DNA from 3 places in the Kitasatospora sp. NPDC058965 genome. Region 3 is predicted to be linked to each of the others. Evidence: riboswitches for the same ligand, from Rfam matches in the RefSeq annotation. Region 3 holds a riboswitch; each other region holds the start of a gene.

What was found. Region 3 has a riboswitch for thiamine pyrophosphate ahead of ACFW1A_RS16060 (purine-cytosine permease family protein). Riboswitches for the same ligand answer to the same signal wherever they lie in the genome.
Region 1: linked by a shared signal. The riboswitch ahead of thiC (phosphomethylpyrimidine synthase ThiC) and the one ahead of ACFW1A_RS16060 (purine-cytosine permease family protein) in region 3 are both predicted to bind thiamine pyrophosphate.
Region 2: linked by a shared signal. The riboswitch ahead of thiO (glycine oxidase ThiO) and the one ahead of ACFW1A_RS16060 (purine-cytosine permease family protein) in region 3 are both predicted to bind thiamine pyrophosphate.

What each region holds. Positions count from the first base shown of each region.
Region 1 covers NZ_JBHYKG010000297.1:302-5,432, forward strand. Annotated here, with positions in the region: gene ACFW1A_RS32940 (SPFH domain-containing protein) at 1-1,319, opposite strand, end outside; gene ACFW1A_RS32945 (hypothetical protein) at 1,508-1,714, opposite strand; TPP riboswitch at 1,832-1,969, shown strand; gene thiC (phosphomethylpyrimidine synthase ThiC) at 1,964-3,763, shown strand; gene ACFW1A_RS32955 (hypothetical protein) at 3,894-4,355, shown strand; gene ACFW1A_RS32960 (NUDIX domain-containing protein) at 4,514-4,981, opposite strand; gene ACFW1A_RS32965 (DUF5919 domain-containing protein) at 4,968-5,131, opposite strand, start outside.
Region 2 covers NZ_JBHYKG010000133.1:16,695-21,825, forward strand. Annotated here, with positions in the region: gene pknB (Stk1 family PASTA domain-containing Ser/Thr kinase) at 1-819, opposite strand, end outside; gene ACFW1A_RS21970 (thiazole synthase) at 900-1,697, opposite strand; gene thiS (sulfur carrier protein ThiS) at 1,701-1,910, opposite strand; gene thiO (glycine oxidase ThiO) at 1,907-3,067, opposite strand; TPP riboswitch at 3,062-3,173, opposite strand; gene ACFW1A_RS21985 (NAD(P)/FAD-dependent oxidoreductase) at 3,216-4,442, shown strand; gene ACFW1A_RS21990 (Rv2175c family DNA-binding protein) at 4,462-4,830, shown strand; gene thiE (thiamine phosphate synthase) at 4,827-5,131, shown strand, end outside.
Region 3 covers NZ_JBHYKG010000080.1:18,084-23,214, reverse strand. Annotated here, with positions in the region: gene ACFW1A_RS16070 (ATP-binding protein) at 1-384, opposite strand, end outside; gene ACFW1A_RS16065 (glycerophosphodiester phosphodiesterase family protein) at 589-1,425, opposite strand; gene ACFW1A_RS16060 (purine-cytosine permease family protein) at 1,490-2,866, opposite strand; TPP riboswitch at 2,858-3,006, opposite strand; gene ACFW1A_RS16055 (S1C family serine protease) at 3,246-4,928, shown strand; tRNA gene ACFW1A_RS16050 (tRNA-Ser) at 4,979-5,066, shown strand.

The DNA of each region.
Region 1 (5,131 bases), on a different contig from region 3:
ATCTCGCCCATCCCCTCGGCGCCGTTGAGCAGCACCATGTGCTCCACGTTGCCGAACGCCTCGGCACCGGCCCGGACGATGTCCGGCCAGTTCTCGGCCAGCTGCTGGGCGACCACGGCCTCCTGGTTCTCGGCCAGCGCGGCCGCCCTGGCCTTGATCGCCTCGGCCTCGGCCAGACCCAGCGCGCGGGCCGCCTCGGCCGTCGCCAGGCCCTTGGCCTCGGCCGCCGCCGCCTCGGCCTGGCCGGTGGCCCGGGTCGCCTCGGCGGAGGCCTGACCGCGGGCCTTGGTGGCCTCGGCCTCGGCCAGCGCGGCGATCTTGACCCGGTTGGCCTCGGCCGCGGCGCGCAGCTCGGTCTCCTTCGCCTGCGCCTGCGCCGCCGAGATCCGGGCGTCGCGCTCGGCGTCGGCCTTGGTGCGGGTCTCGTACGCGGCGGCGTCGGCCGGCTTGCGGACGTCCGCCTGCAGCTGCTGCTCCCGGCGGAACGCCTCCAGCTCGGCGACCTTGGTCTCCTGGACCACGACCTCCTGGCGGGCGGCCGCCTGGGCGAGCGGTCCCGCCTGCAGCGCACGGGCCGCCGCAGTGTCCATCTCGGCCTGGTAACCGGCCTGCTGGATACCGGAGTTGCGGGTCGCCTCGGCCTTGCGGGCAAAGGCCTCCTGCTCCGCCTCGGTGGCCCGCCGGTCGGCCTCGGCGGCCGCGATGCGGGCGTCCCGCTGGACCGCCGCGGCGTGCGGGGCGGCCAGGTTCATGATGTAGCCGGTCGGGTCCAGGATCTCCTGGATCTGCAGCGAGTCGATGATCAGGCCGAGCTTCTCCATCTCGGCGCCGGAGGCGGCCCGGGTCTCCCCGGTCAGCCGCTCGCGGTCGCGGATCATCTCCTCGACCGTCAACCCGCCCACGATGGAGCGCAGGTGGCCGGCGAAGACGTTGTGCACCCGCTGGCCCATGTACTTCTGCTGGTCCAGGAAGCGGCGGGCGGCGTTGGCGATGGAGACCGTGTCGTCCCCGACCTTGAAGATCACCACGCCCTTGACCTGGACCGGGATGCCCTGCGAGGTCACGCACTCGACGTCCAGCTCGGCCTCGTTGAGGTCCAGCGAGAGCTTGCGGACCACCTGGATGCCCGGGGTGACCAGGGTCCCGCGGCCGGTGACCACCCGGAAGCCGAGTCCCTCGCCGAGGCCCTCGGTGCGGTGCTTCGAACCGGAGATGATGAGCGCCTCGTTGGGCTCCGCCACCCGCCAGCAGAGTTTGAAGACGATGACGATCAGAAGCAGTGCTGCCGCGGCGACACCCGCGATCGTGCCGATCAACACCGGCGGTTCCCCCTTCAGGGCACACCGATCCCGTGGCTGCGCTCGGTTGTGCAGGGATGCGCGGAAGCCGGTGGCGACAGGTGATTCTGCGCCCGATCACGCCGGTTGAAAAGAGCGGCGCGCGGCTCTTCCGGGGCTGGGACAGGACCGGGACGAGACCGCGACCTGACGCAGTCCGTGACGCCCGGTCAGCCGTGCAGCGGCGCCACGTAGACCGTGCGCGGCGGCTGGTACTCGACCACCACCACCTGGGTGCCGACCGGCAGCGGCTCGCCCGGCACCGCCGGGTAGGCCAGGAAGGCCTCGCTGCCGACCCGTTCCGGCACGTGCACCAGGACCTCGCCGACCAGCCCCGGGCCGACCTTCCCGGTGACCCGCCCGGTGTACCCGATCATCGCGCTCCCCCGTCCGCTCCGTCCGCGTCCAGTCTGCCCCAGCGCCCGCGGTGCGGACCCCTACTGGACCGGGCGCAGACCTGCGGCTACCGTGTTCACGTCTTTGGGCAGGCAAGTCCGCCTGCCAACGGGAGCTCGGAGCACCGGGCTGAGAGGGCACTGAAAGGTCACGCCGACGGGCGTGCCGAGGGCTGTGCCGACCGCAGGAACCTGGACCGGGTAATGCCGGCGTAGGGAGTAGAAGGTCAGATGACCACGTTCGATGACGCACGTCCGGCCACGGTCGAGTCCGCGGCCACCGGGTACCCGACCCCGGCCTGGCGCAAGGCCTACGTCGAGGGTTCCCGGCCCGACCTGCGGGTGCCGCTGCGCGAGGTGCAGCTCACCAACGGCCGCACCGTGCCGCTGTACGACACCTCCGGCCCGTACACCGACCCCTCCTACGAGCCCGACGTGCGCCGCGGCCTGCCCGCGCTGCGCGACCCGTGGATCCGCCAGCGCGGCGACGTCGAGGAGTACGACGGCCGCGAGGCGCGCCCCGAGGACGACGGGATCAAGCACACCGCGCCGCGCGGGGGCAACCTGCGCAACCTGGACGCCGTCTTCCCCGGCCGCCCGCGCCGCCCGCTGCGGGCCCGCGACGGGGTGGCGGTCACCCAGCTCGCCTACGCCAAGCAGGGCGTGGTCACCCCCGAGATGGAGTTCGTGGCCCTGCGCGAAGGCCTGGCACCGGAGTTCGTCCGGGACGAGGTGGCCCGCGGCTGCGCCGTGATCCCGGTCAACGTCAACCACCCGGAGGTGGAGCCGGCCATCATCGGCACCAACTTCCTGGTCAAGATCAACGCCAACATCGGCAACTCCGCGGTGACCTCCTCGATCGAGGAGGAGGTGGAGAAGATGACCTGGGCCACCCGCTGGGGCGCCGACACGGTGATGGACCTCTCCACCGGCCGCAACATCCACACCACCCGCGAGTGGATCCTGCGCAACTCCCCGGTCCCGATCGGCACCGTCCCGCTCTACCAGGCGCTGGAGAAGGTGGACGGCCGGGCCGAGGAGCTGAGCTGGGAGGTCTACCGGGACACCGTCATCGAGCAGTGCGAGCAGGGCGTCGACTACATGACGGTGCACGCCGGCGTGCTGCTGCGCTACGTCCCGCTGACGGCCCGTCGCAAGACCGGCATCGTCTCGCGCGGCGGCTCGATCATGGCCGCCTGGTGCCTGGCGCACCACCAGGAGAACTTCCTCTACACCAACTTCGAGGAGCTCTGCGACATCCTGCGCGCCTACGACGTCACCTTCTCCCTCGGTGACGGCCTGCGCCCGGGCTCGATCGCGGACGCCAACGACGAGGCGCAGTTCGCCGAGCTGCAGACCCTGGGCGAGCTGGGCCGGATCGCCCGCGCCAAGGACGTGCAGGTGATGATCGAGGGCCCGGGCCACGTCCCGATGCACAAGATCAAGGAGAACATGGATCTCCAGAAGGAGATCTGCGACGAGGCGCCGTTCTACACCCTCGGCCCGCTCACCACGGACGTGGCCCCCGGCTACGACCACATCACCTCGGGCATCGGCGCCGCGATGATCGCCTGGTGGGGCACCGCGATGCTCTGCTACGTCACCCCCAAGGAGCACCTGGGCCTGCCCAACCGGGACGACGTGAAGACCGGCGTGATCACCTACAAGATCGCCGCCCACGCCGCCGACCTGGCCAAGGGCCACCCCGGCGCCCAGGCCTGGGACGACGCCCTCTCCGACGCCCGCTTCGAGTTCCGCTGGGAGGACCAGTTCAACCTGGCCCTCGACCCGGAGACGGCCCGCGACTTCCACGACGAGACGCTGCCGGCGGAGCCCGCGAAGACGGCCCACTTCTGCTCGATGTGCGGGCCGAAGTTCTGCTCGATGAAGATCAGCAAATCCATCAATGAGAAGTTCGGCAACGGTGCTGCCTCGCCGGAGTACGACGAGGCCGCTGTCGAGGGCATGAAGGCCATGTCCGAGGAGTTCAAGGCCCAAGGCAACAAGGTCTACCTGCCGATGGCGGACTGACCAGACCCGCCGTCCGTCCGGGCCGGGAGCACCGTCCTGCTCCCGGTCTCGGAGGCGTGTGCACGGCTGCCCTGGGAGGCAGGAGGGGGGCTTCCAAGCGCAGCACGGGCTTACTGGTATGCATTCCGTCATGACCCAGCAGAACCAGGCTGCACCGGACGTCGCCGGGTGGGCGACCACCTGCCGCGCCATCACCAGCGACGTGCTGGCGGCCCTAGGCCTGCCCCAGGACCTTGTGCAGACCGATCCGGGCAGGGCGATGCGCCTCATCGAGGAACAACTCGCCGAGCGCGCGGCTGATCCCCATCTGCAGACCGAGCAGGACCGGATCTTCAACTCCCAGGTGATCATGGGGTTCACCGCCGAGTTCCTGATCAGCGTGCACGGAGCTCGGTGGGACTGGATGATCGACGCATCGTCACCCTTGGGCGGTCGCTGGGTCATCACGAGCTTCGCCCACCCGCTGGGCCAGGAGACGGTTCCGGTGGATGTTCCCGGACTCGCGTACGAGGCTGCGACCAGCGGGGACCCGAGCCTCGTGGACGTGATCAATCAGGCGGAGCGGCTCTCCATGATTCGGGTGTTGCGCTGATCGGCGGCTGACCTCGGGCGAAAGGCGGGTGACGTGCCGGTCAGAGAGACCTGTTGTCCTGCTTCTCAGGCTGAAGCGGTTGAGCCCTTCCTCGGTCCTCGGGGAAGGCTCGTGTCCTGTGCGGCTCACTCGTCCTGGAAGGCCTCCGCCGCCGCCGACTACCGGATGACCGGCCCCTGCCCGGATCGCCAGTCGTTGATCCGCTTGCGGATGCTCGGGACCATGGGCAAGCCGTCCACGTCACGCGGGTCGAACCAGGCAACCTCGAACGACTCGTCGGATACGCGCAGTTCGCCGCTGACGGGTCGGGCGAGCAGGCAGATGGAGAACTCCTGGCGCACTTCACCGTCGTCGTAGGCGAAGACGTGGCCGGGGTTGGTGTAGGTCCCCACGATGCCGGTGATCTCCACCTGGACGCCGGTCTCCTCGAAGGTCTCCCGGATACCGCACCCCGCGAGCGATTCGCCCAGCTCCATCTTCCCGCCAGGTAGCGCCCACATCCCGTTGTCGGTGCGCCGCTGGAGCAGGATGCGGCCGGACTCGTCCACGACGACCACCGAGGCGGCTGGAACGAGGCTGTTGGGCTTCGGTGCGTTCGGATCGTCCTCATAGTCACGCCTGGCCATGATCGGCTACCTCCCAGATGTTGCGCCCGCGACTCCAGAGCTCTTCGACGTGATCGGCGAACCGGTCGAACATGCCGTCGTCTTGGGCGCGCCTCAAGTGCATCATCGGCGAGTCATGGCCGACCCTGCGGGCAAGGATCGGCGTCACGA
Region 2 (5,131 bases), on a different contig from region 3:
TTCCACCGCGTCCCACGGCCGGGCCTGCGGGTCGCGGGCGGTGGCGGCGCGCACTATCGCGTCCAGCTCCGGCGGCAGCCCGGGGACGGCGAGCGAGGGGGCCGGCACGTCCTCGTTGAGGTGACGGTAGATCACCTGCAGCGGGTTCTCGCCGGTGTAGGGCTTGCTGCCGGTCAGCAGCTCGTACAGCATGATCCCGGCCGCGTAGACGTCCACCCGCTGGTCGGTGCCGTCCTGCGGCTGGATCTGCTCCGGCGCCAAGTACGAGACGGTGCCCATGATCTGACCGGGCGTGGTGGTGTCGGTCACCGAGGCGCCGGTGAGCTGGCGGACCAGGCCGAAGTCGGCGACCTTGACCAGGCCGCCGTCGGTGATCAGCACGTTCTCCGGCTTCACGTCCCGGTGCACCAGGCCGGCCCGGTGCGCGGCGCCGAGCGCGGCCAGCACCGGCTCCAGCACGTCCAGCGCCGCCCGCACCGAGAGCGCGCCGCGGTCGCCGAGCAGGTCGCGCAGGGTCCGCCCGGGCACGTACTCCATGGCCAGGAAGACCACGCCGCCGTCCGCGCCCTGGTCGAAGACGTTGACCACGTTGGGGTGCGAGAGCCTGGCCACGGCCTTGGCCTCGCGGATGAAGCGGTCGGTGAACCCGTCGTCGCCGGCCAGCGCCCGGTGCATCACCTTGAGCGCCAGCACCCGGTCCAGCCGGGTGTCGGTGCCGCGGTAGACGGTGGCCATGCCGCCCACCGCGATCCGCGCCTCGACCCGGTAGCGGCCGTCGAGCAGCGCGCCGATCAGGGGGTCGTTCAACGTCGTGTCCACCGTAGGAGTGTAGGGGCGGGCAGGGCACGGTTGGGTGTCGACCACGTCCTGGTTCCGTACCCCGCCCGCCGTACGGGCCGTCAGAAGGCGGGGCGCTCGCGGTGGTCGAGGTCGGCCCGGCCGGCCATCGCCGAGGAGGCCTCGGCGTGGAACCGGCGCGGGATCCGGCCGGCCCGGTGCGCCAGCCGGCCGGCCTCGCAGGCCCGGCGCATCGCGTCCGCCATCAGCACCGGCTCCTGCGCCCGGGTGACGGCCGAGGCCAGCATCACCGCGGAGCAGCCCAGTTCCATCGCCAGCGCCACGTCGGAGGCGGTGCCCGCGCCGGCGTCCAGGATCACCGGGACACCGGCGCCCTCGACGATCAGCTGGAAGTTGTGCGGGTTGCGGATGCCCAGCCCGGAGCCGATCGGCGAGCCGAGCGGCATGATCGCCGCACAGCCCACGTCCTCCAGCTTGCGGGCCAGCACCGGGTCGTCGTTGGTGTAGGGCAGCACGGTGAAGCCGTCGTCCACCAGCGTCTCGGCGGCGTCCAGCAGTTCGATCGGGTCCGGCAGCAGGGTCCGCTCGTCGGCGATGACCTCCAGCTTGACCCAGTCGGTGCCCAGCGCCTCGCGGGCCAGTCGGGCGGTCAGCACCGCCTCGCCGGCCGTGAAGCAGCCGGCCGTGTTGGGCAGCACCCGGATCCCGTTGCGGACCAGCACGTCCAGCACCGAGCCCTGGGTGTCCGGGGCGACCCGGCGCATCGCGACGGTGGTCAGCTCGGTCCCGGAGACCCGCAGCGCCTGCTCCAGCACGTCCAGGCTGGGCGCGCCGCCGGTGCCCATGATCAGGCGGGAGGTGAAGGCGGTGCCGCCGAGGTGGAAGAGGTCGTCGGCCACGGCTCAGCCCCCCTGGACGGCGGTGAGGATCTCGACCCGGTCGCCGGCGGCGAGGCGGGTGTCGGACCAGGCGCCGCGCGGCACCACGGTCTCGTTGACCGCGGCGGCCACCCCGGCGGCGGCCCGGGTCAGCTCGGCGACCAGGTCGGCGAGGGTGGCGGGTCCGGCGAGCTCGCGCGGCTCGCCGTTGACGGTCAGCGGGATCTGGTTCATGCGGAGCTCCTGGCGAAGCGGCTGGGGGAGAAGGGGGCGGCGAGGGCGGGGACGGTGCCGGTGGCCAGGTACTCGGCGAGCAGGTCGGCGGTGACCGGGGTGAGCAGCACGCCGTTGCGGTAGTGGCCGGTGGCGGCGACCAGGCCGGGCAGCGCGGTCGGGCCGAGCAGCGGGGCGTTGTCCGGCGAGCCCGGGCGCAGGCCGGCGCCGGTCTCCACCAGCGGCAGCTCGGTGATCCCGGGGACCAGCTCGTGCGCGTCGCGCAGCAGCTCGTAGACGCCGCCGGCGGTGACCGTGGTGTCGTAGCCCTGCTCCTCGCTGGTGGCGCCGACCACCAGCTCGCCGTCGGCGCGCGGGACCAGGTACAGGTGGGCGCCGCGGACCACGGCGCGCACGTTGCGGGACAGGAACGGGCGGTACGGCGCGGGGATCCGCAGCCGCAGGATCTGCCCCTTGACCGGGCGGACCGGCGGCAGCACCCCGTCCGGCAGGCCGGGCAGCCGGTGGCTGCGGCAGCCGGCCGCCAGCACGGTCCGACCGGCCGTCACCCGCTCGCCGGTGCCGGTGCGCACCCCGACCGCCCGGTCGTGCTCGACCAGCAGCTCGGCGGCCTCGGCGCGGTGCAGCACGACGCCGGCCCGCTCGCAGGCCCGCAGCAGCGCGGTCAGCAGCCGGCGGCCGTCCACCTGGTGGTCGTCGGCCACGTGCAGGCCGCCGCGGACGCCGGGGGCCAGCATCGGTTCGAGCTTGCGGGCCTCGCGGCCGGTGACCCAGGTCGAGTCCAGGCCGAGCCGCTGGTGGAACGCGTGCAGCTCGCCCAGCTCGGCCTTGTCGTCGGCGTCCAGCGCGACGGCCAGGGTGCCGGTGGCGCGGTAGCCGGTCTCCAGGCCGGTGGCGGCCGCCAGCTCGGCGGCGAACTCGGCGTACCGCCGGTTGGAGGCGATCCCGAGGTGCAGCAGCGGCTCCTCGCCGTACTGCAGTTCGGTGACCGGGGCCAGCATGCCGGCGGCGACCAGGGCCGCCCCGCCGCCGGGCCGCGGGTCGAGCACGGTGACGGCCAGGCCCCGCTGGCGGGCCCGCCAGGCCACCGCGAGCCCGATGATGCCGCCGCCCACGACCAGGACGTCGGTTCGCGCACCGTCTTCCAAGCGCGTCAAGAGAACGGTTCTCCCTTCGCCGGAATGACCCGGATCAGGTTCGGACGGTCGCAGGCCGCGCAGCCCGCCTCTCAGCCCGGTGCGCCGGGCTCCCGTGAGGATGCCCCCACCATAACGCCGGTCCCGCACCGCGTTGAAGCGACCGCCCATGGGGTGGGACGCCCGCCGCTACAGTGGGCCGGTGGCTGATGAGCGTGTGGTGATCGTCGGGGCGGGGATGGCCGGGGCGCAGTGCGCGGTGGCGCTGCGCGAGGGGGGCTGGTCGGGGGCGGTGACCCTGGTGGGGGCGGAGCAGCACCTGCCGTACGACCGCCCGCCGCTCTCCAAGGACGTGCTGCTGGGCAAGGCGGACCGGACCGCCTTCGAGCTGGACTGGGCGGAGCTGGGCGTGGACCTGGCGCTCGGCCGCACCGCGACCGGGCTGGCCGCGGGGGTGCTGGCGACCGACGCCGGCGAGCTGCGCTACGACCACTTGGTGCTCGCCACCGGGGCCAGGGCCGTGCCGCTGCCCGGCGCGGGGAACGAGCGGCTGCTGCGCACCCTGGACGACGCGCTGGCACTGCGTCAGGTGCTCACCCCCGGTCAGCACCTGGTGCTGGTCGGGGCCGGCTGGATCGGTGCCGAGACCGCGACCGCGGCCCGGCAGCTGGGCTGCGAGGTGACCGTGCTGGAGGCCGCCGCGGCCCCGCTGGCCGACGCCCTGCCGCCGGAGCTGACCGCCCCGATGGAGCGCTGGTACGCCGAGGCCGGGGTCCGGCTGCGGCTCGGCGCCCGGGTCGCCGCCGTGGAGCCCGGCGCGGTGCGGCTGGCCGACGGCACCGCGGTGCCCGCCGACCAGGTGGTGGTCGGCATCGGCGCCCGCCCCGACACCGGCTGGCTGGCCGGCGGTCCGGTGGAGCTGGACGCCACCGGCGCCGTCGTCACCGACGACCGGCTGCGCACCTCGCTGCCCGGGGTGTACGCGGCCGGCGACTGCGCCTCCTACCCCTCGGCCCGGTTCGGCGGACGGATCACCGTCCAGCACTGGGACCACGCGCTGCACTCCGGCCGCGCGGCGGCCGCGGCGGTGCTCGGCACGGACCTGCCCTACGACCCGGTCCCCTACTTCTGGTCCGAGCAGTTCGGCCGCATGGTGCAGTACGCCGGCCGGCACGCCGCCGGCGACGAGCTGGTGTGGCGCGGTTCGCCCGAGGACCCGCAGTGGAGCGCGCTGTGGCTGCGCGACGGCGCCCTCACCGCGCTGCTCACCGTGGACCGCCCGCGCGACCTGGCCCAGGGCCGGCGCCTGGTCGAGCAGCGCCCGCAGCTCGATCCGGCCGCGGCCGCGGACCCGGAGGTGCCCCTGAAGTCGGCGGTGGGTGCGCGCCGGGCCTGACAGGTGGCAGGCTGGTCCCGTGAGTAGCGAGACGGAATCCACCATTGAAGCCCTGGTCACGGACTGGGCCTACCTGCCCGACATCTCGGAGCGCTGGGGGGTGCTGGTCACCGAGGTGCGTCAGATGGTCAAGGACCACAAGCTGATCGCGGTGCGCCGCGGTCCCAACAACGCGCTGCAGGTGCCGGCCGCCTTCATCGAGGACGACGGCCTGGTCAAGCACCTGGCCGGCACCCTGACCGTGCTGCGGGACGGCCGGTTCACCGACGAGGAGATCCTGGAGTGGCTCTTCACCGATGACCCGTCGTTGCCCGGCAGCCCGATCCAGGCCCTGCGCGAGAACCGCGGCACCGAGGTGAAGCGCCGCGCCCAGGCGCTCTCCCTGTGACCGCCGGCGCCGCGTACCGGGCGAAGCTGGCCGCGGCCAGGCTCTACCTGTGCACCGACGCCCGCCGCGAGCAGGGCGACCTGCCCGAGTTCCTGGACGCGGTGCTGGCCGGCGGCGTCGACATCGTGCAGCTGCGCGACAAGAACCTGGAGGCCAAGCAGGAGCTGGAGTACCTGGAGCTGTTCGCGGACGCGGCGGCCCGGCACGGCAAGCTCTTCGCGGTCAACGACCGGGCGGACGTGGCGCACGCGGCCCGGCCCCAGGTGCTGCACCTGGGCCAGGACGACCTGCCGGTGCCGGC
Region 3 (5,131 bases):
GACCTCCAGGGTCAGCACGCCGTCGGCGTGCATCTGCCAGCGGACCAGGATTCCGCCGAGGTCCTCGGTGGCCGAATCCGTGACCGGTGCGGCCACTTCCCCGCCGGTTCCCGAAGACTTCGTCAAATCACCCCTGGCACCCCGGAATTCCCCTTCCGCCCCCCCTGCCAGCGCCAGCAATGGTGCCAGTGGCCGTGCATACCGGCAGGAATTGCTGAGCAGTTCGGAAAGGATCAGAACCGCGTCGTCGATGACCGCGTCGGGTACCTCGCGGTCGCCCAGATCACGCCGCAGCCGGCGCCTCGCGGCCCCGACACTGGCTGGACCGTGCGGCACCGCCATGGTCGATGAAGTCGGCACTTCACGCGCCACCATCAACGCCACCCCCGGACCTCCTTCAGCGTTTGCCGAGGGATGGATGCCCCGGGGGAATGGGGCGGAAACGGCTCCGGCTGTTCGAGGTGCGTCAATTGTGAAGTCGGGTACGGATCGCCACCCGCTGTGGTCGAGAGGTGATTATCCGCTTACGCTGAGTCATTCCAGAACGGCGTGATTGCGTCACTGGCGAAATCCTGCCAACTGAGTTGATCAGCGGCCGAGTTGGTCCAGCACGGCGCGCGGCCGGTTGGTGATGATCGCCTCGACCCCGAGCTCCAGGCAGAGCTCGACGTCCTCCGGCCGGTCCACCGTCCACACGTGCACCCGGTGGCCGGCCGCCAGCAGCCCCCTGACCAGGTCCGGCTTGCGGCGGACCAGCTCGATCCCGGGTCCGGCCACCACCGCGCCGGCCGGCAGCCCGGCCCCCGGCCACAGCCGCAGCATCGCCGGGTGCTCGAAGAGGAAGACCCGCGGGTACTGGGGCGCGTCGGCGCGCAGTCGGCGCAGTGCCACCCCGGAGAAGCTCATCAGGCGCGCGTGCGGCTTGTCGGGCGCGCCCTGCGTCCCGTTGACCGCCCCCTCGATGCCGAAGTGCTTCAGCATGGCGACCAGTTCGGTCTCCACCTGGCCCCGTCGGCGGACCGGGTGCTTGGTCTCGATCGCCAGGTCGACCCGGCGGCCGGCGTCGGCGACCAGTGCCAGCAGGTCGGCCAGCTTGAGCACCGGCTGCGGCTGCGGCGCCGCGTCCCCGGCCGCCTTCCAGGACCCGAAGTCGTACCGCTCCAGCTCGGCCAGGGTCATCGTGGAGACCACCCGGCGCCCGCCGTCGGAGGTCCGGGCGATGGTCCGGTCGTGCACGCAGACCAGCTGGTCGTCGGCGGTCACCCGGACGTCGCACTCGACCGCGTCGGCCCCCTCGGCCAGGGCCAGCCGGTAGGCGGCCAGGGTGTGCTCGGGCAGCGCCTCGGAGGAGCCGCGGTGGGCGACCACCTGCACCGCCCGCGCGGAGCGGTCGGTGCGGGTGGCGGAGCTGGAGGGAGTCGTCACGCATCTACCCTAGGGCCCGGAAGTGACGCCGGTGCGACGCACCCCCGAACGCCGAGTGTCCTGGTCAGCGGCCTGCGGGCAGCTTGGTCAGGCCGAGGGTGGCCAGCCCGGCCACCAGGAAGGCGAGCAGCGAGGCCCAGGCCCAGGGCTGCGGGGTGTAGTGCAGCCAGCCCTGCAGGTGGGTCCAGCCGCGGGTCCACCAGCCGGCGTTCGGGGTCGGCTCCAGGAACTGGTAGACCGCGAAGCCGAGCAGCCAGGGCGCCAGCAGCAGCGGGCGGGACGGGGCGTCCCCGGTCATGTCCCAGCCCTGCCGGCCGCGGCCCAGGAAGTAGTCCACCACCAGCACCGCGAGCAGCGGCACGAAGACCGAGCCGATCAGGCCCAGGAAGGCGTAGTAGGCGTCGGTGAACTTGGTGATGGCCAGCGCCCCGGCGGTGACCAGCGCGCCGATCCCGCCGCTGAGCAGCCGGCGGTCCACCCGCGGCAGCAGGTTGTGCACCGACATCGCGGTGGAGTACACGTTCGCGAAGGACTGGTCGGCCTCGCGCAGCACCAGCACCAGCAGGAAGGCCCAGCCGGCGGCCACCCCGGCGAACGAGCCGAGCACCTTGTCCGGGTCGCCGCCGCACTGCAGCAGCGCGATCAGGCCGAGCAGGTAGCACCAGACCTGGGCCAGCGTGTAGCCGGAGAAGCTGGCCCAGAACGAGGCCTTCGCCGAGCGCGCGTGCCGGGTGTAGTCGGCGGCCAGCGGGACGAAGGAGACGGAGACCGCGACCACCGCGTCGGTGGCCGGCAGGAAGCCGGTCCAGTTGCCCGCACCCGGGTCGGGGAAGCCGTGCCGGCCCAGCTGCACGGTGAAGTAGACCATCGCCACGCCCACCGCGATCGTCACGTACTTGCGCAGCGCCGCGATCGAGCCCAGCGGCCAGATGGTCAGGGCGGTGGTCAGCGCGCCGGCCAGCAGCACGAAGAGCCAGCGCCAGCCCTGGGTGCCGGCCACCGTCTGCGCGCCGGAGGAGATCACCATCAGCTCGAAGACGCCCCAGCCCAGGCACTGCAGGATGTTCAGCAGGGTGGGCAGGTAGGAGAGCCGGGTGCCGAACAGCCCGCGCAGCACCGCCATCGCCGGGGCGCCGGTGCGGGCGCCGATCAGCGCGGCCACCGAGAGCATCGCGGTGCCGATCACGGTGCCGAGCACGATCGCCACCGTCGAGGCGGCGAAGGAGAGTTCGCTGCCGGGCGCGCCGAGCACGGTGGCCGCGCCGGTGAAGCCGATCAGCGAGATGCCCAGGTTGGTCCAGAGCGCGTACTGGTCCCTGAAGCCGAGGGTGCGCGGCGGGGCGGTGTCCAGCACCAGCGGGGCCTCGGCCCGCGCCGTGGCCGCGGGGTGCGGCGGCGCGGCGGTGGCGGTGGGGGCAGGGGAAGGTGAAGCAGCCGTCATGGCGGTACTCCCTACGCCGGCATTACCCGGACAGGTTCCGGCGGTCAGCGCTCCCTCGCCCGTACCGGCGTCCCCGCCATGGCGTACGGTCGACCAGCGCACTCTCAGCCTGGTGGGTCCAAGCTCCCGCGTGTCAGTTCAATGGCAGCGACAGGGTAGCCCGGAGCCGGGACGACGCCAAGGCGGGGCGGGGCGCCGTCCGTATCCCGGGACGCCGTTCGGTCGGATCCGAACGAGTGGACCGCGGTGGGGGGCGAAGCGGGGGCCGTACGGTCCGCCTAAGGATTCTTACGAGTTCTTCAGGAGGCCACTTACGGCAACCAGATCGGACATGGGAAAAACTAGGGGCCAAGGTCCTGGTCAGCAATGGAGGTCGTCCGTGAGCACCGAGCACGAGAGTGGTTCCACCGGGCCGCAGGGGGAGCAGCTCTCCAGCGGTCAGGGCGAGCCGGGGGGCACTGCGGCGGTCGGTGGCGAGACGCCCTCGCGCGAGTCCGAGGCGGCCGCGCCGGCCGAGCAGCCGGGGGCGGCGCCGACCGTCGCCTTCGGCCGGGTGAGCGCGCCGGAGCCGGCCGCGGCGCAGGAGTACCTCGACGCGCCGCCGCCGGTGCTGCCGGCGGCCGAGCCCGCGGCCCCGGCCGCGCCCTCCTACCTCGACGCGCCGCCGCCGGTGGCGCCCACCGCGCCGGTGGCCGCCGAGCCGCCGGCCAACCCGTACGCCGCCCCGACGGCGCCGCCGGCCGCCCCGCCGATCACCGCGGGCGTCCCGGCCGCCGGTGCCGTGCCGGGCGAGCCGCACCACCCGTTCGGCGCCGGGCACCCGGTCGGCGCCTGGCCGTCGGCGCCCGGCGGCCCGGGCTACCCGGGCGCTCCCGGCTACCCCGGCGGCCCCGCCGGTTACCCGGGCGAGCCCGGTTACGGCCAGCCGGTTCCGGTCAAGAAGGGCAAGGGCGGCCTGGTCGCGCTGGTCGCGGCCGTCGCGCTGATCGCCGGCCTGGCCGGCGGCCTCTCCGGCGCCGCGCTCAAGGGCAACTCGTCGGGCACCTCCGGCGCCAGCCACTCCAGCACCACGGTGACCAGCACCAACGACAACAAGGCGGTCAACCGGGCCCCCGACTCGGTGGCCGGCATCGCGGCGAAGGCGCTGCCCAGCACGGTCACCATCAAGGCCCAGGGCTCCTCCGAGTCGGGCACCGGCACCGGTTTCGTCTTCGACACCGAGGGCCACATCCTGACCAACAACCACGTGGTCGCCCCGGCCCAGGGCGGCGGCAAACTGTCCGTCAAGTTCTCCGACGGCTCCAGCTACACCGCCTCGGTGGTCGGCCAGGCCAAGGGCTACGACGTGGCCGTGATCAAGCTGGACAACCCGCCGGCCGGCAAGCTGGTCCCGCTGCCGCTGGGCGACTCCGACCAGGTCGCGGTGGGCGACACCACCATCGCCATCGGCGCCCCCTACGACCTGGAGGGCACCGTCACCTCCGGCATCGTCAGCGCCAAGAACCGCCCGGTGGCCTCCGGCGACGAGTCCGGCGCGCAGGTCTCGTACATGAACGCGCTGCAGACCGACGCCTCGATCAACCCCGGCAACTCCGGCGGCCCGCTGCTCAACGCCAGCGGCCAGGTGATCGGCATCAACTCGGCGATCCAGTCCAACTCCAGCGGCTCCGGCCAGGCCGGCAGCATCGGCCTGGGCTTCGCCATCCCGATCAACCAGGCCCAGCGGGTGGCCAAGATGCTGATCCAGACCGGCACCCCGGTCTACGCGACCCTCGGCATCCTGCGCAACGACCAGTACAACGGCGACGGCGCCCAGGTGAACACCTCCTCGGTCCAGGGCACCCCGGCGGTCACCCCCGGCGGCCCGGCCGACAAGGCCGGCCTGAAGCCCGGCGACGTGATCACCAAGCTCGGCGGCGTCAACATCGACAACGGCCCGGCCCTGGTCTCCACCATCTGGACCCACGCCCCGGGCGACCAGGTCGACGTGGAGTACACCCGCAACGGCCAGACCATGAAGACCACGGTCACCCTGGGCAGCCGCACGGGCGACACCAACTGACAAACCGGGTGCACCGACCCCCCGCGGACCCGTTAGGCTGACCTCCGCCTGGAGAGCTGCCCGAGCGGCCTAAGGGAACAGTCTTGAAAACTGTCGTGCGGTGACCCCGTACCGTGGGTTCGAATCCCACGCTCTCCGCTGGTGGAGAAAGACCTGATCAGGGCGGGTATCGGCCAAGTGCCGATACCCGCCCTTTTCGATTC